DNA from 4 places in the Streptomyces sp. SAI-170 genome. Region 2 is predicted to be linked to each of the others. Evidence: riboswitches for the same ligand, from Rfam matches in the RefSeq annotation. Region 2 holds a riboswitch; each other region holds the start of a gene.

What was found. Region 2 has a riboswitch for cyclic di-AMP ahead of RKD23_RS06990 (peptidoglycan DD-metalloendopeptidase family protein). Riboswitches for the same ligand answer to the same signal wherever they lie in the genome.
Region 1: another riboswitch for cyclic di-AMP. It lies ahead of RKD23_RS15730 (transglycosylase SLT domain-containing protein); the one in region 2 lies ahead of RKD23_RS06990 (peptidoglycan DD-metalloendopeptidase family protein).
Region 3: another riboswitch for cyclic di-AMP. It lies ahead of RKD23_RS10150 (M23 family metallopeptidase); the one in region 2 lies ahead of RKD23_RS06990 (peptidoglycan DD-metalloendopeptidase family protein).
Region 4: another riboswitch for cyclic di-AMP. It lies ahead of RKD23_RS20025 (M23 family metallopeptidase); the one in region 2 lies ahead of RKD23_RS06990 (peptidoglycan DD-metalloendopeptidase family protein).

The regions. Positions count from the first base shown of each region.
Region 1 is NZ_JBMGQD010000001.1:3,543,683-3,549,124, forward strand. It holds gene RKD23_RS15725 (CocE/NonD family hydrolase) at 199-2,160, shown strand; cyclic di-AMP (ydaO/yuaA leader) riboswitch at 2,429-2,611, shown strand; gene RKD23_RS15730 (transglycosylase SLT domain-containing protein) at 2,615-3,085, shown strand; gene RKD23_RS15735 (HAD family hydrolase) at 3,101-3,925, opposite strand; gene fahA (fumarylacetoacetase) at 4,248-5,442, shown strand, end outside.
Region 2 is NZ_JBMGQD010000001.1:1,518,130-1,523,571, forward strand. It holds gene RKD23_RS06975 (TetR/AcrR family transcriptional regulator) at 1-323, shown strand, start outside; gene RKD23_RS06980 (SGNH/GDSL hydrolase family protein) at 496-1,281, opposite strand; gene RKD23_RS06985 (DUF6250 domain-containing protein) at 1,427-2,143, opposite strand; gene RKD23_RS06990 (peptidoglycan DD-metalloendopeptidase family protein) at 2,471-3,418, opposite strand; cyclic di-AMP (ydaO/yuaA leader) riboswitch at 3,422-3,582, opposite strand; gene RKD23_RS06995 (tyrosine-protein phosphatase) at 4,022-4,816, shown strand; gene RKD23_RS07000 (DUF6126 family protein) at 4,838-4,957, opposite strand; gene RKD23_RS07005 (helix-turn-helix domain-containing protein) at 4,954-5,442, opposite strand, start outside.
Region 3 is NZ_JBMGQD010000001.1:2,297,368-2,302,809, reverse strand. It holds gene RKD23_RS10160 (M16 family metallopeptidase) at 1-1,265, shown strand, start outside; gene RKD23_RS10155 (M16 family metallopeptidase) at 1,262-2,650, shown strand; cyclic di-AMP (ydaO/yuaA leader) riboswitch at 2,865-3,029, shown strand; gene RKD23_RS10150 (M23 family metallopeptidase) at 3,042-3,806, shown strand; gene RKD23_RS10145 (GntR family transcriptional regulator) at 4,020-4,715, shown strand; gene RKD23_RS10140 (HPr family phosphocarrier protein) at 4,842-5,123, opposite strand; gene RKD23_RS10135 (GNAT family N-acetyltransferase) at 5,301-5,442, shown strand, end outside.
Region 4 is NZ_JBMGQD010000001.1:4,476,184-4,481,625, forward strand. It holds gene RKD23_RS20020 (PP2C family protein-serine/threonine phosphatase) at 628-1,701, shown strand; cyclic di-AMP (ydaO/yuaA leader) riboswitch at 1,926-2,084, shown strand; gene RKD23_RS20025 (M23 family metallopeptidase) at 2,096-3,151, shown strand; gene RKD23_RS20030 (PrsW family intramembrane metalloprotease) at 3,261-4,601, opposite strand; gene trmB (tRNA (guanosine(46)-N7)-methyltransferase TrmB) at 4,682-5,442, opposite strand, start outside.

The DNA of each region.
Region 1 (5,442 bases), 2.0 Mb from region 2:
CGATTACGCGGTATGTCGATAGGTCGCTGCCATCACTCAAGTCAGCGTATCCGGTCACGTTTCGATCACTGCCGCCACCCACCCCGCAGGCCGGGCGGTATTGCGGCACGGCCGGTATGTTGCTGATCAATCGATAAGAACGGACATTTATCGACTTAACGGAACGTTGAGCCCAGGTACCCCCCGAGGGATCACGCCATGCGCATCCGTACGTCCTTTCCCCACGACACGGCCCACGAGGACCTGCGTGTCCCGCTCGCGGACGGGACGCTCCTGCACGCGCGCGTATGGCGGCCCCTGACGGACGAGCCCGTCCCGGTGATCCTCGAGTACGCGCCGGACCGGCTGACCGACTCGACCGCGGTCCGCGACGCCCAGCGCCACCCCTGGTACGCCGGGCACGGCTATGCCTCCGTCCGGGTCGACGCCCGCGGGTACGGCAACAGCGAGGGGCTGCCCGCGGACGGCTGCTCGGCCCTGGAGACGGCCGACGGGGTGGATGTGGTGCTCTGGCTGGCGGGCCGGCCCTGGTGCGACGGCAGGGTCGGCATGTTCGGCATCGGCCGCGGCGGCCTCAGCTCCCTCCGTGTCGCGGCTCTCGCGCCCGAGCCGCTCAGGGCGGTCGTCGCGGTCTGCTGCGCGGACGACCATCCCGACAACGAACCGCACTCCGCCTCGGGTTCCGTCCGGGCGGAAGAGGTGCAGACCCGCTCCGCCGCGGCCCTCGCCCGCGTCTGCCTCCCGCCTGATCCGTCGTACGCCGGTCAGGACTGGCGCGATCTGTGGCTGAAGCGCCTGGAGGCCGTCTCGCCGGTGGTGCACGCGTGGCTGGACCCGCAGCCCGGGGACGCTCCCTGGCCGCAGGGCGGCGGCAGTGTCGACCCCGACGCGATCCGCGCGGCCGTGCTCGCGGTGAGCGGCTGGCACGACCCGTACCGCGACACCGTGCTCCACCTGCTGGAGCGCCTGCCCGCCGACCGGGTCCGCGGCCTGCTCGGCCCCTGGCCCCACCGCTACCCCGACCGCGACCGGCCGCCCGGCCCGGCGATCGGCTTCCTCCAGGAGACGCTGCGCTGGTGGGACCACTGGCTCAAGGGCGCGGACACCGGCGTCCTGCGCGAGCCCCTGCTGCGCTCCTACGTCACCGACGCGCACCGCCCGGCCACGGCGCAGCCGGCGCTGCCCGGCCGCTGGACCGGCGAGCCCGCCTGGCCGTCGCCGCTGGTGACGCCGGTGACGTACGCCCTCCAGGGCGCCCCCGTCGTCGTACGGTCGCCGATGCACACCGGTGTGGACGCCGGCCGCTTCCGCCCGCTCGGCCATGACGCCGATCTGCCGCCCGACCAGCGCGAGGAGGACGCACGGTCGGCGTGCTTCGAGTTCGAGGTGGGCGAGGAGACCTGGGTGCTGGGGCGGCCCCGGGTGCGGCTGCGGCTGAGCTGCGCGACGCCGCGCGGGCAGGTGGCCGCCCGGCTGTGCGACGTGGCCCCGGACGGGTCCTCGACGCTGGTCACACGCGGGATGCTCGACCTCGTGGCCGAGGGGACGTCGCAGACGGCGGACTTCTCCCTTAGCGCCGCCGGGTACGCCTTTCCGGCCGGGCATCGCATCCGGCTCGCCGTCTCCTCGGCGTACTGGCCGTGGATGTGGCCCGAGCCGGAGTCGGCGGCCGGTTTCACGCTTGACCCGGCGGGCAGCACGCTGGAGCTGCCGGTGCGCTCTCGCCGGGCGGGCGCGGAGGTCGCCTTCGAGGAGCCCGAGCAGGCCGAGCCGCTGGGGGTGAGCCTGCCGGCCACCCTGGACGAGCCGCGGCCGGAGCGGCTGGTGGTGCGCGAGGTCGCCGAGGACGTGTGGCGCCTGGAGGCCCTTCCGGTTCGGGGCGGCACGCGCGTGTACCCGGACGGCCTCGAGCTCACCGAGGAGGCGCTGGAGACGTACACGATCCGCTCCGACGACCCGCTGTCGGCCCGCGCCCGCTCGGAGTGGTCGATCGGGCTGCACCGGCCCGAGCTGCCCTGGGCCACCACCGTCCGCACCCGCTCGGAGATCGGCTGCGACGCGGAGCACTTCGTCACCTCCGACGAGGTGGTGTGCACGGAGGGCGGCGAGGTCGTCTTCCACCGCACCTGGGAGCGGCGGATTCCACGGACCGCCGATTGAGGGCGAGTTGGGGCTGATGCCCTAATTGCCGCTCTTGTGACTGACGGTGAGATGGCTCACTGCGGGGCCGGGCGCGCGGCGAACGGCCCTCGCGGCATGCACGGGGCCCCGCCGCCTGGTTGAGCGGATGTCGCCATAAAGGATCAAGTGCCACAAACGGACTGATCTTGCCCGACCGGTGCTTTGTGTGAATCCGGTACTTGTTTCGCCCATGTGCTCTCGCATACGTTCCCGGCCTGCCGGGCGGACGCCGAATCCTGCCGCCGCCCATTGGCATCCACCGACCACGCAGCGGCAGGAGCGGGGGACCTAGGTAAGTCGCCGTACCGGACGTCGTACCAGCCACGACACCCGGCACGGCTTGGGGTCAAGCCATGCCTCTTCGGGCCTGGCCGGGCACCTTTCCGCCCGAACCCGACAGCTCACCTCGCAGGCGCCGGAGAGGACGTTCCCCATGCCTGCGCACACGCATGCAAACCGCCGCCCCCGTCTCGCCCGTGCCCTCACCGCCGCCGGTGTGGCCGCCGCCGCGCTCGCCCTGCCGCTCGTCGGCGCGACCGGCGCCTCGGCCGCCCCCACGACCACCACGTCGGCGACCATCTACCCGAACACCCTCGACGGCTGGATCCGCCAGTCGCTCGACGTCATGGCCCAGAACGGCATCCCGGGCAGCTACGACGGCATCTACCGCAACATCATGCGCGAGTCGTCGGGCAACCCGCTCGCCATCAACAACTGGGACTCCAACGCGCTCGCGGGCACCCCGTCCAAGGGCCTGCTCCAGGTCATCGACCCCACCTTCGCGGCGTACCACGTGCCCGGCACCGCCTTCGACCCGTACGACCCGGTCGCGAACATCACCGCCGCCTGCAACTACGCGGCGGCCCGCTACGGCTCGATCGACAACGTCTTCGGCGCGTACTGATCACCTCTCGGCCCCTCAGCCGTAGAGCCGTTCGAGGACGACGGCGATGCCGTCGTCCTCGTTCGAGCAGGTGATCTCGTCGGCCACCGCCTTCAGTTCCGGGTGCGCGTTGGCCATGGCCACGCCGTGCGCGGCCCAGTCGAACATCGGGATGTCATTGGGCATGTCACCGAAGGCGAGGGTGTCCGCGGGCGTCAGACCGAGCCGGCGGGCCGCCAGCGCCAGGCCCGTCGCCTTGGTGACGCCGCACGGCTGCAGCTCCACCGTCCCGGGCCCCGACATGGTGACCGTCGCCAGCGAACCCACCACCGCCCGCGCCACCGCCGCCAACTCGTCGTCGTTCAGGTCGGGATGGCGCAGCAGCACCTTGCTGATCGGCTCGCACCACAGGTCGTCGCGGCGGCGCACCCGCACTGCGGGCAGGGTCGGGTGCGGCATCGTGTAGCCGGGCTCGATGAGGGTGAGCCCGTCGACGCCGTCCTGGTCCACGGCCGCGTACACCTGCCCCACCTCGGCCTCGATCTTGCCGAGCGCGGTCTCGGCGAGCTCCCGGTCCAGGGTGACGGACCACAGCAGCCGGTCGGCGCCGACGTCGTAGAGCTGCGCGCCCTGCCCGCACACCGCGAGCCCCGTACAGCCCAGGTCTTCGAGGAGGGGGCGCACCCGGGGCGCGGGCCTGCCGGTCACCACCAGATGTCGGGCGCCGGCGTGCGCCACCAGCGTCAGAGCGGCCCGCGACCGATCGGAGAAGGTGTCGTCGCCGCGAAGCAGCGTGCCGTCCAGATCGGTGGCGATGAGTGAGTACGTGGTGCGCTCGGCATATGCGGTGGGTGCGGCCATGATCAGAGAATACGGACATCGCGCGCCCCCACCCCGGCGCGAACCGACCCTCGCAAGGCGCCTCCTCCCAGCCCACGCGCCCCTTCAACTCCCTTTCGCGCTCCGGTAATTCACCCCCAGGTGTCGCTTCCCGGGCCGACGGCCTGCCTGCCCGGCGCCTTCCTCTCCCCGTCCCGGCGGCGGGACCTCGCCGAGCCCTGGGGCACTGCCCAAGACGGCCGCCTCGGCCGTAACGTGTGGCCCAGCCACCCACCTGTGCCCCGCACCGGTGGGCGGCCGCACGGCACCGCACACGGCACGCACGAGAGCGAGGCACAACCGCATGCCCCCCTTCGATGTCCCCGAGGGCGACCCCTTCGGCCCGCACAACCTTCCGTACGGTGTGTTCTCCACCGGAGGCCCGGACGAGCGGACCGTCGGCGTCCGGCTCGGTGACCACGTCCTCGACGCGGGCGCGGCGGCCCGGGCCCTCGGCTCCCCCTACGCCACCCTGCTCGCCCAGCCCTCCCTGGACCGGCTGCTGGCCGCGGGCCGCACTGCCTGGTCGGACGTCCGGCGCGCGCTGACGGCGTGGGTGACGGTGCCCTCGTACCGCGAGACCATCGAGCCGCTCATGCACCCGCTCGACTCGGTGACCCTGCACCTGCCGTTCACGGTCGCGGACTACGTCGACTTCTACGCCTCCGAGAACCACGCCCGTAACGTCGGCCAGATGTTCCGGCCCGACGCCGAGGACTCCCTCACCCCGAACTGGAAGCACCTGCCGATCGGCTATCACGGCCGCTCCGGCACGGTCGTGGTCTCCGGCACCGACGTGATCCGCCCCGCCGGCCAGCGCAAGGCCCCCACCGACCCGGCCCCGGTGTTCGGCCCGTCCGTCCGCCTCGACATCGAGGCCGAGGTCGGCTTCCTCGTCGGCACGCCGTCGCCCATGGGCAGCCCGGTGCCACTCGCCGGCTTCCGCGACCACGTCTTCGGCCTGTGCCTCCTGAACGACTGGTCCGCGCGCGATCTCCAGGCCTGGGAGTACGTCCCCCTGGGCCCCTTCCTCGGCAAGTCCTTCGCCACCTCCGTGTCGGCGTGGATCACCCCGCTGGAGGCGCTGGAGGAGGCCCGCGTCGCCCCGCCGGAGCGCACCCACCCGCTGCTGCCCTACCTCGACGACTCCGACGAGGAGCCCCACGGCTACGACCTGCACCTCTCCGTCGCGATCAACGGCCATGTCGTCTCCGAACCTCCCTTCTCCACCATGTACTGGACAGCCGCCCAGCAACTCGCCCACATGACGGTCAACGGCGCCTCCCTGCGCACCGGCGACCTCTACGGCTCCGGCACCATCAGCGGCCCCACCGAGGCCCAGCGCGGCTCCCTCCTCGAACTGACCTGGAACGGCCGCGACCCCCTCGAACTCCCCGACGGCAAGCGCACGTTCCTGGAGGACGGCGACGTCGTCACCCTGACCGCCTGGGCCCCCGGGCCGGGCGGGACCCGAGTGGGCCTCGGCGAGGTCACGGGCC
Region 2 (5,442 bases):
CCGGTCAGGCCAAGGGCTGGCGGCTGTGGATCGAGGGCTGGGCGGCGGCCCTGCGCGAGCCGGCCCTGCGGGATGTCGCGCGGGATCTCGACCGGCAGTGGAAGGCCGCGCTGGCGGAGGTCATCGCCGAGGGTGTGGCCGCGGGTGAGTTCCAGTGCCCGGACCCGACCACCACTGCCTTGCGCCTGACCGCCCTCCTCGACGGGCTCGCGGTCCAGCTCACCTCCTACCCGGGTGCGGTGTCGCGGGCGCGGGCTACGGAGTGGGTGGACGAGGCGTTGGCGCGGGAACTGGGGCTGACGGTCGAGGCGTTGACCTCTTAGAGGTCGGCTCGGCGTCGGCCGTCGCCGTGGGGGCGCGGGTTGTCTGCCGACTGCACGCCGTCTTTGGTTGCTCGCGCAGTTCCCCGCGCCCCTTTGGGGGGCGCCGGTTGTTCGTCGACTGCGCGCCGTCTCTGGTTGCTCGCGCAGTTCCCCGCGCCCCCAAAAAGGCTTCTTAAGCCACGGCCTCGATTCTCAGTTTGATCTCGTCCGGCTTCAGGGTGCCCTTCGCTGTGACGTGGTCTCCGGAGGACTCGCCCCGCAGGCGGCGGCCGATCCAGGGGACGAGGTACTCGCGGGCCCAGTGGACGTCGTCGCGGCGGACGTCGAGGGTGCCGCGGGGCGGGAGGGGCGGCCAGGGCTGCTCGGGGTCGGCCGGGATGTCGAGGCCGAGGGCCTGGCCGGCGCGCAGGGCGACGCGGGTGTGGCCCTCGGGCGAGAGGTGGAGCCGGTCGTGGTCCCAGGCGCGGCGGTCCTGGACGGACTTGAGGGACCACAGGTCGAGCACTGGGCAGCCGTAGCGGTCGGCGACGGCCCGCACATGGCCGTTGTACGTCGCGATCTTGCCGCGCAGATGCTTCAGGAGGGGCACGCCACGGGTGTCGAAGCCGGTCGTCACCAGCACCGTGCCGGCCACCTCGGTGAGCGCGGCGACCGCCCGCTCGAATCGCTCGGCGACATCGTCGGGGTCGGTGCCGGGCCGGATGATGTCGTTGCCGCCGGCGCAGAAGCTGACCAGGTCCGGGGCGAGTTCCACGGCCCGCGGCACCTGGTCCGCCACGATCTGGTCGAGCAGCTTCCCGCGCACGGCGAGGTTGGTGTACTCGAAGTCGCCCTCGGGCCGTCGGTCCGCGAGCAGCACCGCGAACCGGTCGGCCCAGCCGACGAACGCCCCGTCGGGGCCGGGGTCGCCGACGCCCTCGGTGAAGCTGTCCCCCACCGCCACGTACGACCCGATCACTGATCTGCTGTCACTCTTCGAATCGTCTGCCACATCGGCCCATGATTCCCCCTCGAATGTGACCTACGCGACCGTAGGAAGGGGTTGACGGGCGGTGAGATAAGCCACGCCTAAAGTCTCGGCAAGTCCGGGAATAACCTCCCGTTCAGCCCTGTTGGGGGTGCGGTCGCCAGATCCGGAACTCACTGATCCGGAAGTGGCTCCAGACCGTACGGAAGGCGAAGTGTCCGCCGGTGTACGGCTCGGGGTCGGTGTAGTCGAACACGAGCCGGCCGTTGTTCCACCACTGCACGCGCGATCCGGCCGACACGATCCGCACATGGTGGGGCTGGTTCGGCACGAGCAGCGGCTCGGTGTAGTCGTACACGAGCGGCCGGACCCCCGCCTCCCCGACGTAACGGCGCAGCCTGGTGGTGGTGTTGCCGTTGGCGCCGTAGCCGGCGTAGTACGTCCTGAGGTGGTCGTACTCGGCGAGGGCGCCGCCGCGCGGGGTGGCGAACAGGTCGTGCGGGGAGCGGGCGTCGACCGCGTTCCAGAAGTTGTTGAGGTCGGAGACACGGTCGTTGACGCCGCCCTCGGACACCGGCACGGCCGTGTACTCCAGTACGTACGGGCCTTCGAGCCGCTGCCGGAACCAGACCGTGGCCCCAGCCGGTACGTCCACCTCCAGCACCCCGCCGGACGCGGTGACCGTGCCGCCGTCCTGCAGTTCGGTCGCCCACCGGCCGAGGCCGTGCCGGAAGTCGTCGTGGGCGAGCAGACGCCCGTGGCGGGGGCTCGCGCTCGCGGGACCGGCCGGGGCGAGCGCCGCGAGGGCCGCTCCGGCGGCCAGGGCTCCGAACGTTCTGCGCGTGGTCGTCACGGAAGAGGCTCCTTCGGCAAGGGTGAGCGGGGGCTGCCCCGGAGTGTCGACCGGTGGTTGCGGTGAACTCCGGGCGCGCGTCGGTGAGTTCGACCACGGCCGCCGTGACGGCGTGGGCGTGCACCGCTGAACGCGCCAGAACGTCAGAAGAAAGCGCTTGCCGTCCTGTCGGGGACCACTCTGGCCGCAACCCGCCCCCGCTGTCGACACCCCGGCGGACTCCGCCACACCACCGCAACACGGCGACCACGAACCCCCGGGTCCGGACGCACCGAAGGCCGGACCCGGGGATCGGGGTCCGGCCTTCGGCGGTGTGGGCCGCGGGCGTCAGCCGATGGCGACGCCGTGCGAGCGGAGGTAGGCGACCGGGTCCACGTCGGAGCCGTAGTCCGGGGTGGTGCGGATCTCGAAGTGCAGGTGCGGGCCGGTCACATTGCCGGTCGCGCCGGAGAGGCCGACCTGCTGCCCGGCGGTCACCGTCTGGCCGGCCGAGACGGAGAGCGCGGACAGGTGGGCGTACTGGGCGTAGTAGCCGTCGGCGAGCTTGACGACGACCTGGTTGCCGTACGCGCCGCCCCAGCCCGCGGAGACGACGGTGCCCGCGCCGACGGCCTTGAGCGAGGTGCCGGTCGGGACGACGAAGTCGGCGCCGGTGTGGTAGCCGCTGGACCACATGCTGCCCGCCACGCGGTAGCCGGTGCCGACGGTGGCTCCGCTCACGGGGGCGGTGTAGCCGTTCGCCGCGGTGGTGTCCGCCTGGGTGGCGGCCGGCTCGGAGGCCTTCGAGGAGTCAGCGGTCTCGGAGGACTGCGTGGCCGGCTTCGGCGCCTCGGACTTCTGCGGCGCGGAGGACTTCTTCGCGTCGGAGTCGGAGGACTGCGTGGCCGCGGCCTTCTTGCCGAGCGACAGCTTCAGGCCCGGGTGGATCAGCGACGGGTCGCTGCCGACGACCTCACGGTTGTCCTGGTACAGCTTCTGCCAGCCACCGCTGACGTGCTGCTCCTGGGCGATCTTCGAGAGATAGTCGCCGACCTTCACGGAATACGTGCGCGGCGTCGCGGCCTTCTTCTCGGCGGCCTTGGTGGTGACGGCGGTCTTCTGGACCGCCGCGGCCGAGCTGACGGCCTTCTCGGGGACGGACTGTCCGGTCGCGGCATTCGCACCGGTGGCCGCGAGAAGCGGCAGGGCGAGTGCGGCGCCACCGGTACCGGCGACGGCGATGGAACGGGTCAGGCGCTGGGCCTTGGGACGGCGGTGCTTACCCTTCGCGGGCATGGGCGTTTTCCTCTCCGGCGCCTGCGAGGTGAGCTGTCGGGTGCGGACTGGAGATGTCCGGCCGCGACGGGCGCGGCTTAACCCCGAGCCTGTTTCCGGAGACCGGAACAGGCGGATGTACCTGTGGGTCCCCCGCTCCTGCCGTACACGGGTGGGTTTGCGCGGGCTCCGGTCGGCGGCAGGATTAGGCGTCCGTCCGGATCGGTGGCGAACGTAAGCGACCAAGACGCAAAGGGACAAGCAAGAGGTTCCACCCGAAGGCCTTCTTCTTGATCCCTTTCGGGAATTCCCGGTCACCCTCCGTGCAATTCAGCCGTTCCGTATTCGTCAAATGCCCTTGAAAAACGCATTGATTACGTGAGCATGACGGGCGACGCACGGTCACGGCTATGACGCTGCTCACGTGACGCTGCTCCACGTTCCTTTATTCCAGAGCGAGTTGGAAGGAAGGCGCTAATTCGGACAGAAAGCCCAGATGTGACGCAGACGGAGAAGCAGCACATACATATCCCAGGGAAGCCGTGTCGTAGAGTCAGTCGTATGGTCATGGACGTGTCCGTCGGTCGAGCCGCACCGGCGGGACCCGACCGGAGGGAGCCCCACGTGACGCAGCAGGTCCCGTCGACCGAGCCGGAGCTGGCCGGAGTCCGTAATTTCCGTGACGTGGGCGGACTGCCGACCGTCGACGGACGCCGGGTGCGCCAGGGCGTGCTCTTCCGCAGCGGCCACCTCGCGCACGCGACCGCCGAGGACGCGGCCTTTCTCGCCACCCTGGGCCTGCACACGATCTTCGACTTCCGCAACGCGGCGGACCAGAAGCTGGAGGGCCCGGACGTCGAGCTGCCGGGCGTGCGCAACGTCAACCTTCCGCTGAGCGACCCGGCCGACGGCGCCGAGTTCTGGAAGATGGTCCGCGACGGCGACCTGGACCAGCTGCGCTCGATCCTCGCCGACGGCAAGGCGGCGAACCGGATGATCACCTCGTACCGGATCATGGTCAAGGAGCGCACCGCCGAGCACTCCCAGGTGCTGCACGCCCTCGCCGAGGACAGCGTCCCCGCCCTGATGCACTGCGCGGCGGGCAAGGACCGCGCCGGCCTGTCGATCGCCGTGACCCTGCTGGCCCTGGGCGTCGAGCGCGACGCGATCCTCACCGACTACCTGGAGTCGAACGCCAAGCACCGCCGCTACAAGGTGCGCCGGGGCGGCGGCGCCTCCGCCTACTCGCCGGAGGTCATGGAGCTGCTCAGCCCGCTGTTCGACGCCCGCGCGGAGTATCTGACGGCGGCGATGGAGACCATCGAGGAGACTTGGGGCGGGGTCGACGCCTATCTGGAGCAGGGCCTCGGTGTGACGCCCGAGACCCGCGAGCTGCTGCGGGACCGGCTGCTCGACTGAGCCGGCCTGAGCGGCGGGGGCCTACTTGGCTCCGACCTCGAACAGCAGATAGAGGAACCCGGCGAAGACGTGCCCGGCCGCGATGTAGATCAGCAGCCGGATCCACAGGGTGCGCGGAAACTTCTCCTCGATGTCGCTCATGGCGTGTCTCCCGTCATGGGGCCCAGGCACAGCGCGGCCGTGGGGCTCTGCAGCAGGGTGTGGACGAAGAGAAGGTCGACGCCGCCCTCGTCCTCGGCGGCGATGCGGTGCGGGGTCAGCGAGTCGAAGTGCGCGCTGTCCCCGGGACCGAGGCGGTGCGCGCTGTCGCCGAGGCGCAGCCGCAGCCGCCCCGTCAGGACGTGCAGCCACTCCTCGCCGGGGTGCACGCGCACGATGTCGCCCTGGGAGCCGTACGGCACGTGCACCCGCAGGGCCTGCATGCCGCGGCCGGGCGCGCCGGCCTGCCAGTAGGTCCAGCCGCCCGCCCGGGTCGGCTCCATGTCGGCGGCCCGTACGACGGCGTCCCGGTCGGCGACGCGCTCGCCCAGCAGCTCGGAGACGGTCGTACCGTAGATGCGGGCGAGCGCGAGCAGCATCGGCAGCGAGGCCTGGCGCCGGCCGGTCTCCAGCCGGGACAGATGCGC
Region 3 (5,442 bases), 780 kb from region 2:
TCGGCTCCCGTCACGAGGTCAAGGGACGCACCGGCCTGGCTCACCTCTTCGAGCACCTGATGTTCCAGGGCTCGGGCCAGGTCAAGGGCAACGGTCACTTCGAGCTGGTGCAGGGGGCGGGCGGCTCCCTCAACGGCACCACCAGCTTCGAGCGCACCAACTACTTCGAGACCATGCCCGCCCACCAGCTGGAGCTCGCGCTCTGGCTGGAGGCCGACCGCATGGGCTCCCTGCTCGCCGCACTCGACGACGAGTCCATGGAGAACCAGCGCGACGTCGTCAAGAACGAGCGCCGTCAGCGCTACGACAACGTGCCCTACGGCACCGCGTTCGAGAAGCTGACCGCCCTCGTCTACCCGGAGGGCCACCCCTACCACCACACGCCGATCGGCTCGATGGCCGACCTGGACGCGGCGACCCTGGAGGACGCGCGCGCGTTCTTCCGCACCTACTACGCGCCCAACAACGCGGTGCTGTCCGTGGTCGGCGACATCGACCCCGAGCAGACGCTCGCCTGGGTCGAGAAGTACTTCGGCTCCATCCCGGGCCACGACGGCAAGCCCGCCCCGCGTGACGGCACGCTGCCCGACGTCATCGGCGATCAGCTGCGCCAGGTCGTCGAGGAGGAGGTGCCCGCGCGGGCGCTGATGGCCGCCTACCGGCTGCCGCAGGACGGCACACGCGCGTGCGACGCCGCCGACCTGGCGCTGACCGTCCTCGGCGGCGGCGAGTCCTCCCGCCTCTACAACCGGCTCGTACGACGTGACCGTACGGCCGTGGCGGCCGGCTTCGGCCTGCTGCGGCTGGCCGGGGCGCCCTCGCTGGGCTGGCTGGACGTGAAGACCTCCGGAGATGTCGAGGTGCCCGTCATCGAGGCGGCCATCGACGAGGAGCTCGCCCGGTTCGCCGAGGAGGGCCCCACCGCCGAGGAGATGGAGCGCGCCCAGGCGCAGTTGGAGCGCGAATGGCTGGACCGGCTCGGCACGGTCGCCGGCCGCGCCGACGAACTGTGCCGCTTCGCCGTCCTGTTCGGCGACCCGCAGCTCGCCCTGACCGCCGTACAGCGCGTCCTGGAGGTGACCGCCGACGAGGTCCGCGAGGTCGCCGCGGCGCGGCTGCGGCCCGACAACCGCGCGGTGCTCGTCTACGAGCCGCTGTCGCCCGAGTCCGCGGAGCACACCGAGGACGAGGACTTCCCCGAGGACCCGGAGGCCGAAGCCACGGTGGAGGCCGCCCACGACAACGACGAGGAGGCGGCCAAGTGACCGAGCTCGCCGCGATGGACTTCCACCCGCAGCCCAAGCCGGGCGAGGCCAGGCCGTGGGCGTTCCCGGCGCCCACGCGCGGGACGCTCGACAACGGCCTGACGGTGCTGCGCTGCCACCGCCCCGGCCAGCAGGTCGTCGCCGTCGAGGTGCTGCTGGACGCGCCGCTCGACGCCGAGCCGGCCGCCCAGGAGGGCGTGGCCACGATCATGGCCCGCGCTCTCTCCGAGGGCACCGACAAGCACTCCGCCGAGGAGTTCGCCGCCGAGCTGGAGCGCTGCGGCGCCACCCTCGACATGCACGCCGACCACCCCGGCGTCCGCCTCAGCCTGGAGGTCCCCGCCTCCCGCCTCACCAAGGCCCTCGGCCTGGTGGCCGACGCCCTCAGGGCGCCCGCCTTCGCCGACGGCGAGGTCGAGCGGCTGGTGCGCAACCGCCTCGACGAGATCCCGCACGAGCTGGCCAACCCGGCCCGCCGCGCGGCCAAGGAGCTCTCCCGGCAACTGTTCCCGCAGGCGTCGCGCATGTCCCGGCCGCGCCAGGGCACCGAGGAGACGGTCGCCGCGATCGACTCCGCGGCCGTGCGCGCCTTCTACGAGCGGCATGTGCGCCCCGCGACCGCCACCGCCGTGGTCGTCGGCGACCTGACGGGCCTGGACCTGGACGCCCTGCTCGGCGAGACCCTCGGCGCCTGGACGGGCTCCAAGGCCGCGCCGCGGCCCGTACCGGCGGTGACCGCCGACGACACCGGCCGGGTCGTCGTCGTGGACCGCCCCGGTGCCGTCCAGACGCAGCTGCTCATCGGCCGCGTCGGCCCCGACCGCCACGACCGTGTGTGGCCCGCCCAGGTGCTCGGCACGTACTGCCTCGGCGGCACCCTCACCTCCCGCCTGGACCGCGTCCTGCGCGAGGAGAAGGGCTACACCTACGGCGTGCGGTCCTTCGGCCAGGTGCTGCGCTCCGCGCCCGACGGCACGGGCGTGTCGATGCTCGCCATCAGCGGGTCCGTCGACACCCCGAACACCGGCCCGGCGCTGGCGGACCTGTGGACGGTGCTGCGCACCCTCGCCGCGGACGGGCTGACCGACGCCGAGCGCGATGTGGCCGTGCAGAACCTCGTCGGGGTGGCGCCGCTGAAGTACGAGACGGCCGCCGCCGTCGCGAGCACGCTGGCCGACCAGGTCGAGCAGCATCTGCCCGACGACTTCCAGGCGACGCTGTATCAACAGCTCGCCGCCACCGGCACGGTGGAGGCCACCGCGGCCGTCGTGAACGCCTTCCCGGTGGACCGGCTGGTGACGGTCCTGGTCGGCGACGCGGCGCAGATCAAGGAGCCCGTGGAGGCCCTCGGCATCGGTGAAGTCACCGTGGTGAGCGCCGAGTAGGGACGGCGAATTCGCGCCACACGCGCGTGGGCCCTGGTGACCGGAGCGTCATCAGGGCCCTCGTTTGTCCGAGTTGGCTGTGAATTGCAGGAGATGCTGCCCGTCTGCCCTGTGGCGTGCGCTACAAAAGCGCTGATCCATTAGAGGATCGAAAGATGATCCCCTTAGTGTCGTCCGGGCTGTTCGTCACGCAGTGCGCCGCATCCGCGGCACCGGACAGTCATCGCCGAGTCCCCCTACGGCGCGAGCCAGGGGAGCCGGGGACCCATCGCAGTCCCTGGGGTGAATCGGACGCCCGCGCGTGAAGCGAGGGGGTCCGTAGGAGACCTTCCTGCTCCGAACCCGTCAGCTAACCCGGTAGGCGAGAGGGAAGGAAAGGACCAGCCACTTCATGGCGTTCACGCGCGCCACCGGGAAGCATCGTCGTCCCAGCCGGATGCAGCGCAGCACCGCCCGTGCGGCGGGCGTCGCGGCGCTCACCACCACCGGCGTCATCGGCACCCTCGCGGGGCCGGCCCTCGCCGCCGAGCCCGAGGCCGAGCAGACCGGCCTGCTGCCGGTCGTCACCATCGGCGACTCCGTCGCCGAGCAGATCGACGCCCAGGCCGCCGCGCAGAAGCAGGCCGCCGAGGAGGCGCTCGCGGAGCAGCGGGCCGAGGAGGCCGCCGTCAAGCGCGCCGAGGCGCGGGCCGAGGCCGCCCGCGAGGCCAGGGAGCGCGCCGCCCGTGAGGCCGAGCGCAAGCGCCTGAACACCTTCGTGGCCCCGATCGCCGGCTCGTACGTCTCCACCGCCTACCAGGCCAGCAGCGCGTTGTGGTCCTCCGGCAGCCACACCGGCGTCGACTTCCACGCCGCCAGCGGCACCCTCGTCCAGGCCGTCGGCATGGGCACGGTCGTCGAGGCCGGCTGGGGCGGCGCGTACGGCAACCAGGTCGTCATCCGGATGCACGACGGCACGTACACCCAGTACGGCCACCTGTCCTCCATCGCCGTCGCGGTGGGCCAGTCGGTCGTCCCCGGCCAGCAGATCGGCCTGTCCGGCGCCACCGGCAACGTCACCGGCCCGCACCTGCACTTCGAGGCCCGGACGAGCCCCGAGTACGGCTCCGACATCGACCCGGTCGCCTACCTCCGCTCGCACGGCGTGAACATCTGACCGACAGGTCTTCCCCGAAAGCCTCGACAGCCCAGAAAGCCCCGGCTCCCGCAGCCGGGGCTTTCGGCGTTCCGGTCGCCGCCCGGCGGCCGATTGTCCAAAAAATATCCATGGATTCCGGCCCGCCGTCGGAAATGCGGCCGCATTGCAATAGAGTCGCTGAACACACGTCAATCGTCGACGTTTCACGGGGATTAAAGGCGGAGGTCGGTCATGCGTGTTCCGGCGCACTCGGTATGCACGGCGATCCGGGACGACATCGTCGCGGGGGTCCACGAACGCGGCAGCCGGCTCACCGAGGAACTGCTCGCGCGCCGCTACGGCGTCTCGCGCGTCCCCGTCCGCGAGGCGCTGCGCACGCTGGAGGCGGAGGGCTTCGTCGTCACCCGGCGGCACGCGGGCGCGTGTGTCGCCGAGCCCACCGAGCAGGAGGCCGCCGACCTGCTGGAGATGCGCGTGCTGCTGGAGCCCCTGGGTGCCGCACGGGCCGCCCAGCGCCGCACCGAGGCCCATCTGAAGGTGCTGCGCGGCCTCGTCCGGCTGGGCCAGGAGCGGGCCAGGCGGGGCAACAGCGAGGATCTGCGCTCCCTGGGCGGCTGGTTCCACGAGACGCTGGCCCAGGCGTCCGGCAGCCCCGCTCTGGTGTCGGTGCTGACCCAGCTGCGGCACAAGATCGCCTGGATGTACACCGTGGAGGCGCCGTCCGGCCCCGTGGACTCCTGGGCCGAGCACGGCGCGATCGTGGACGCCGTCGCGCGCGGGGACGGCGAACGCGCGCGGGCGATCACCGCGCTGCACACCGAGCGGGCGATCGCCGCGCACCGGCTGCGCTTTTCCGGCGGCGCCGATCGCGCGGAGCGTGTGAGGACTTCGCAACATCCCGTAAACATGTCGGGCGTGCGGCATTAACACGGGCACCGTATACAAAGAGGGAGTAATTCCCCGGGGTTTATTTCTGCTGCCCGGAAACCGCGCTCGAGCGGGATATGCGAAAGGCTCGCCCGATAATTCGGACGAGCCTTTCGCTCAATGTCCTCAGACGGTCTCGGGAAGCTCCTCGAGACCCTCGGCGACCAGCTTGGCCAGGCGGTCGAGGGCGGCGTCCGCACCCTCGGCGTCGGAGGCGAGGACGATCTCCTCGCCGCCCTGGGCGCCCAGGCCGAGGACGGCCAGCATGGAGGCCGCGTTGACGGGGTTGCCGTCGGCCTTGGCGATCGTCACCGGGACGCCTGCGGCCGTGGCGGCTCGGACGAAGATGGAAGCGGGGCGGGCGTGGAGGCCCTCGGCCCAGCCGACGTTGACGCGGCGCTCAGCCATGTGTTGCTGCCCTTCAGTGCTCAGGGTTGTCTAGACCAGTGTTCCACACGTGAAGCGTCTCCGGGACAGACGTATGGCCCGTCCCGGGGTGGCAGCCGGACCGCGGCCTCGGTCCGACCCCACGTCCTCACAGACTGCCCCGCGCCGTTGTCGTACGCGAGCCGTACTCTGGGCCCCATGCAGAGCGCGCCGGACCGGCAGGAGTACCCCGCCCACTGGGAAGCCGACGTGGTGCTGCGCGACGGCGGCACCGCACGCATCCGCCCCATCACCGTCGATGACGCCGAGCGTCTGGTCAGCTTCTACGAGCAGGTCTCGG
Region 4 (5,442 bases), 3.0 Mb from region 2:
CCGGAGCCTGGTGATCCTGTGGGCCCGGCGGCTGGCGATCCGGCGGGCCCGGAGGCCGGTGATCCCGCGGGCCCGAAGCCCGGCGACTCCGTGGGCCCGGAGGCTGGCGATCTCGGGGGCCCGGAGGTCGGCAATCCCGCAGGCCCGGAGGCCGGTGATCCCGCGGGCCCGAAGCCCGGCGACTCCGTGGGCCCGAAGGTCGGCGATCTCGGGGGCCCGGAGGTCGGCAATCCCGCAGGCCCGGAGGCCGGTGATCCCGCGGACCCGAACCCCCGCGACCCCGCGGGCCCGGAGGCTGGCGATCTCGCGGGCCCGGAGGCCGGCGATCCCGTAGACCCGAAGCCTGGCGACCCCGCAGCCCCGAAGCCCGGCGATCCGGCGGGCCCGGAGGCCGGCGATCTCGCAGACCCGAAGCCTGGCGACCCCGCAGCCCCGAAGCCCGGCGACCCGGCGGGCCCGGAGGCCGGCGATCTCGCAGACCCGAAGCCCGGCGATCTCGCGGGCCCGAAGCCCGGCGACCCCGCGGGCCCGAAGCCCGGCGACCTCGCAGACTCCAACCCCGGCAACCCAGCGCCCCCCGACCCCGACGCCCCCGCGCCCAGCACCAGACCCCCCGAGCGGCGGCGGATCTCCTGCACCCGGACCCTCGTCCGCGCCCTGCCCGCCGTGCTGATTGCCGCCGGTGCGGCCTACGACCGCTTCACGCCGGCCGCGTACACCGCGGTCCCCTTCTTCACCGCGGCCCCCCTCGTCGCCGCCCCGCTCTACTCCCGGCGCGGCACGCTGCTCACCGGGGCCGCCGCGGTCGTCGTCGTACTGGGCGTGCATCTGCTGATGGGGATCGTCCTGGACGTGGAGTCGGTCACCGAGCTGGTCACCGTGGTGACGGTGTCCTTCCTGGCGGTCGTCATCAACATCCTCGTGCGTCGCGGCGACGAGCGCCTCGCCTCGGCGCGCGAGATCGCCGAGGCCGCGCAGCGGGCCGTGCTGCCTGAGCCCGCCGAGCGGATCGGCGGGTTCGAGATCGCCGCGCGCTACGAGGCGGCGCAGGAGGACGCGTTCATCGGCGGCGACCTGTACGCGGTGCAGGACAGCCCGCACGGGGTGCGGCTCGTGGTCGGGGACGTACGCGGCAAGGGCATGGGCGCGGTGTCGGCGGTCGCCGTCGTCATCGGGGCGTTCCGGGAGGCGGCCGAGCAGGAGGCCACGCTGGAGGCGGTCGCCCAGCGGCTGGAGCGCGCCCTGGACCGGGAGGGCACGCGGCGCGACGGGCTGGACGCCCACGAGGGGTTCACCACGGCCGTGCTCGCCGAACTCCCGCACGGCGACGGCGTCGTACGCCTCCTCAACCGCGGCCATCCCGCCCCGCTCGTGCTGCACGCCGACGGCACCCTCGTCCCGCTGTCCGCCCACCGGCCCGCCCTGCCGCTCGGCATGAGCGACCTCGGCCGCCGGCCCGACCGCACCGAGGAGCACCCCCTCCCCGGCGGTGCCACCCTGCTGCTCTTCACCGACGGTCTGTCCGAGGCCCGTGACGCCCGCGGGGTGTTCTACGGCCCCGAGGCGCGGCTCGCCGGGCGCACCTTCCGCGGCCCCGGCCAGTTGCTGCGCACCCTCGCGGAGGAGGTCCGCCGGCACACCGGAGGCGCCCTCGCCGACGACATGGCGCTGCTCGCCGTACGGCGCCCGGGCCCGGGGTGACGTGCTGTGACCGGGCGAGCGCCCTGCGCATAACATCTGAGTCACCATCAAAAACTCGGACGGTACTGAGGCCCGGTCAACTCGCCCGTTTTTCGCCCCTCGTGGGTTCTACGTCCCTGTCGATCGCGTTAATGATCAAGCCGAACGGCTTGGAATTGGAGGCCCGGTTCTATTAACGTCCGATAACGCAGCGCGGTCGTCCCAGCCGTCACAAGAGACGGCTCCGTGCGCACGCGCCGAATCCCGTCAGGGAACCGGGGAACCACCAACTTGGGGTGAATCGGGCGTATTTCGCCGTGGACACACGGTGGCATATACGCGCGTAGGAGACCTTCCTGCTCCGAACCCGTCAGCTAACCCGGTAGGCGAGAAGGAAGGAAAGGAGCACGCCCACGTGGCGTCCAACCGCCCTGCCCCGCATGCCCCGTTCATGCCGGGCCAGCGCACCGCCGAGACCGAGGAAACGTTCGTCTACGGCGGCCACCCCACCGACGAGGGACCGTGGGAGGAGTGGAACCCCACCGCGGACTCCGTCCGCCCCGTCCGCGGCCGCCACCGCGTCGCCAAGCAGCGCGGCGGCGGACTCGCCCGCAGCTCCACCGTCCTCGGCGTCGGCGTCATAGCCGCGGTCGGCGCCGGCGGCATGGCCAGCGCCCAGTCCGGCAAGCCGCCGGTCGCCATCTCCATGCCCGACCTGCCCTCCATCGGCTCCCTCATCTCCGACGACGCGCCCGCCGAGGAGACCACCGAGGCCGCCGCCCCGCTCAGCAGCCTCGGCACCGACACGGCCGACGCCACCGAGGGCACCGCCGACGCCGGTGAGGCACTGCGCGCCCGCATCATGGCGCAGGCCGCCCAGCAGCAGGACCAGGCCGACACCAAGGCCGCCCAGGCGGCCCAGGCCGCGGCTCAGGCCGCTGCCGAGAAGAAGGCCGCCGAGGCCGCCGCCCAGGCCGAGAAGGAGGCGGAGGCCAAGGCCGCCGCCGAGAAGGCCGCCGCGGAGGAAGAGGCCCGCAAGAAGGCCGAGGCCGAGCGCCTCGCCGAGCTGGCCCGCCAGTACACGCTGCCGACCTCCTCGTACACGATCACCTCCACCTACGGCCAGGCCGGCTCGATGTGGTCCTCCGGCTACCACACCGGCCTCGACTTCGCCGCGCCCACCGGTACGCCGATCAAGGCGGTCCACACCGGCACGATCACCGAGGCCGGCTGGAGCGGGTCGTACGGCTACAGCACCGTTCTCACCCTTGAGGACGGCACCGAGATCCGCTACGCCCACCAGTCCTCGATCAACGTCAGCGTCGGCCAGACGGTCAACACGGGCGATGTCATCGGGCGCGTCGGCGCGACCGGCAACGTGACCGGGCCGCACCTGCACCTGGAGGTGCACATCGACGGGGCCGGCGTGGACCCCATGGCATGGCTGCGGGACCGGGGTCTGAACCCCTGACGCCCCCTCGGCTCGACTGAAACCCCGGCGGTCCTGACGACAACCCCCCGACGTCAGGGCTGCCGGTTTCGTCTGCCTAGGGGCAGGCCCTAAGACCTAGGGGCAGGCCCTAGGACCGGTACGGGTTGTACGCCGGGTACAGCGGCTGGGCCGGGTAGGCCGGGTGCGGCTGGATCCCGTAGCCGTAGCCGGGCGCGTAGTACGCCCGGACCGGTGTCGTCGCCCGGGCCGCGTACTGCAGAGCCGGGTGGGCCACCTCGTGGCGGGCCCACAGCTCGTGCAGCAGCGCCCGCTCCCGTACGACGAAGTCGGCGCTCGCGCGGCCGCGGCGGGCCCGGTGCCGCAGGAAGGCCAGGGACGTGGCGTACGCCTCGTACTGCGCCACGGCCCGCTTCGCCCGCTTGCCCAGGTGACGGTCGGCGTACTCGCGGGCCAGCCGGCGGGCGCGCATCGAGCCGAGCGCGTACGGCTCCGCCGGGGTCAGCCAGCCCGCCGCGACATACGGCGGGAGTTCCTCGCGCACCGTGCGCAGCTCCCGCTGCCGGGTCCAGATCACCAGCCACGTCAGCAGGCCGAACGCGGGCACCATGAACGCCCCGTACACCGCCAGGAACCCGAACTCGCCGAAGGTCGCCGAGCCGTTCCACAGCGCGTGCATGCCCATCGCCAGCAGGAGGCCGCAGAGGGGGACGGCCGTGCGGCGCAGGGTCTGGCGCTCGGCGGACAGCGCGGCGACGCCGAAGCCGATGCCGGTCAGGACGGTGAACAGCGGATGCGCGAACGGCGACATGATCACGCGGACGAAGAAGGTCGCGGCGGTGACGGACGCGATGCCGCTGTCGCCGGTGAGCTGGTCGGTGCCGAAGGCGTTGCCCAGATAGAGGATGTTCTCCGTGAACGCGAAGCCGGTCGCGGTGACACCGGCGATGACGACGCCGTCGACGATCCCGGTGAAGTCCGCTCTGCGGAACAGGAACAGCAGCAGGATCGCGGCCGCCTTCGCGGACTCCTCGACGACCGGCGCTATCACCGTCGCGCCGAGGGTGTCGGCACTGGACGGGTCGGCCGTCGCCGTCGCTATCCAGCGCGTCGCGAAACTGTTCGCCACGATCGCGATCAGCGCCGCCGCGCACGCGCCCCAGGCGAAGGAGAACAGCAGATTGCGCCAGGGGCCCGGCTCCACGCGGTCCAGCCAGCGGAACGCGGCTATGAGCAGCGGAACGGGCAGCACCGCGAGGCCCAGCCCCACCAGGAAGCCGTCCGTGCCGGTCTGCTCGCGCACCAGGGCCAGGATCACCAGCCCGGACAGCGCCAGCAGGGTGATCAGCGCGGCGTAGCGCACCCAGGTGCGTTGCCACCAGTGCGGATGCCGTGTGCCGCCGGCGGAGCCTGAGCCTGAGGGACGGGGCGGATGTGCCGGGTACGCCGGGTACGGAGGACTGGTGGCCACGACATCGACCCTAACGGGGGATACGGGGTTGGCGCTTGGCTTCCCTAGGGGGCTGAAGGCTTCCTCAGGGGGCTACGGGGTCAGCCCCGGGCTTCCTTCTCGCCGTGCTGTACGCGACGGAAGAGCAGGTCGTTCACCACATGACCCTTGTCCAGTCCCTGCCCCTCGAAACGGGTCAGCGGACGGAAGCCGGGGCGCGGAGCGAAGCCGCCGTCCGGCTGGGTGTTCTCGAAGTCGGGGTGCGCGCCGAGCACCTCCAGCATCTGCTCGGCGTACGGCTCCCAGTCCGTGGCGCAGTGCACCAGCGCGCCCGGCCTGAGGCGGGTGGCGGCGAGGCTGAGGAACTCCGGCTGGATCAGCCGGCGCTTGTGGTGGCGCTTCTTCGGCCAGGGGTCGGGGAAGTAGACGCGCAGGCCGTCGAGGGAGTCCGGGGCGAGCATCTCGCGCAGCAGGATGATCGCGTCGCCGTTGGCGACCCGGATGTTGGTGAGCCCGCCTCGGTCGGCGAGGCCCAGCAGGTTGCCCTGGCCGGGGGTGTGGACGTCCACCGCGAGGATGTTGGTGTCCGGGTCTGCGGCGGCCATCTGGGCGGTGGCCTCGCCCATGCCGAAGCCGATCTCCAGGACGACCGGGTTGTCGTTGCCGAACAGCTCGCCGAGGTCGGGGATCTTGTGCCCGTCGATGTCCAGGCCCCACTTGGGCCACAGGCGCGCGAGGGCGTCGGCCTGGCCGGCGGTGACGCGGCTGCGGCGGGGCTGGAAGCTGCGGATCCTTCTCTCGAAGTGGGAGCCGGCGGGGTCGGCCTTGGGGCCGTCCGGGAATCTGGGGGTTCCCTTGGGGC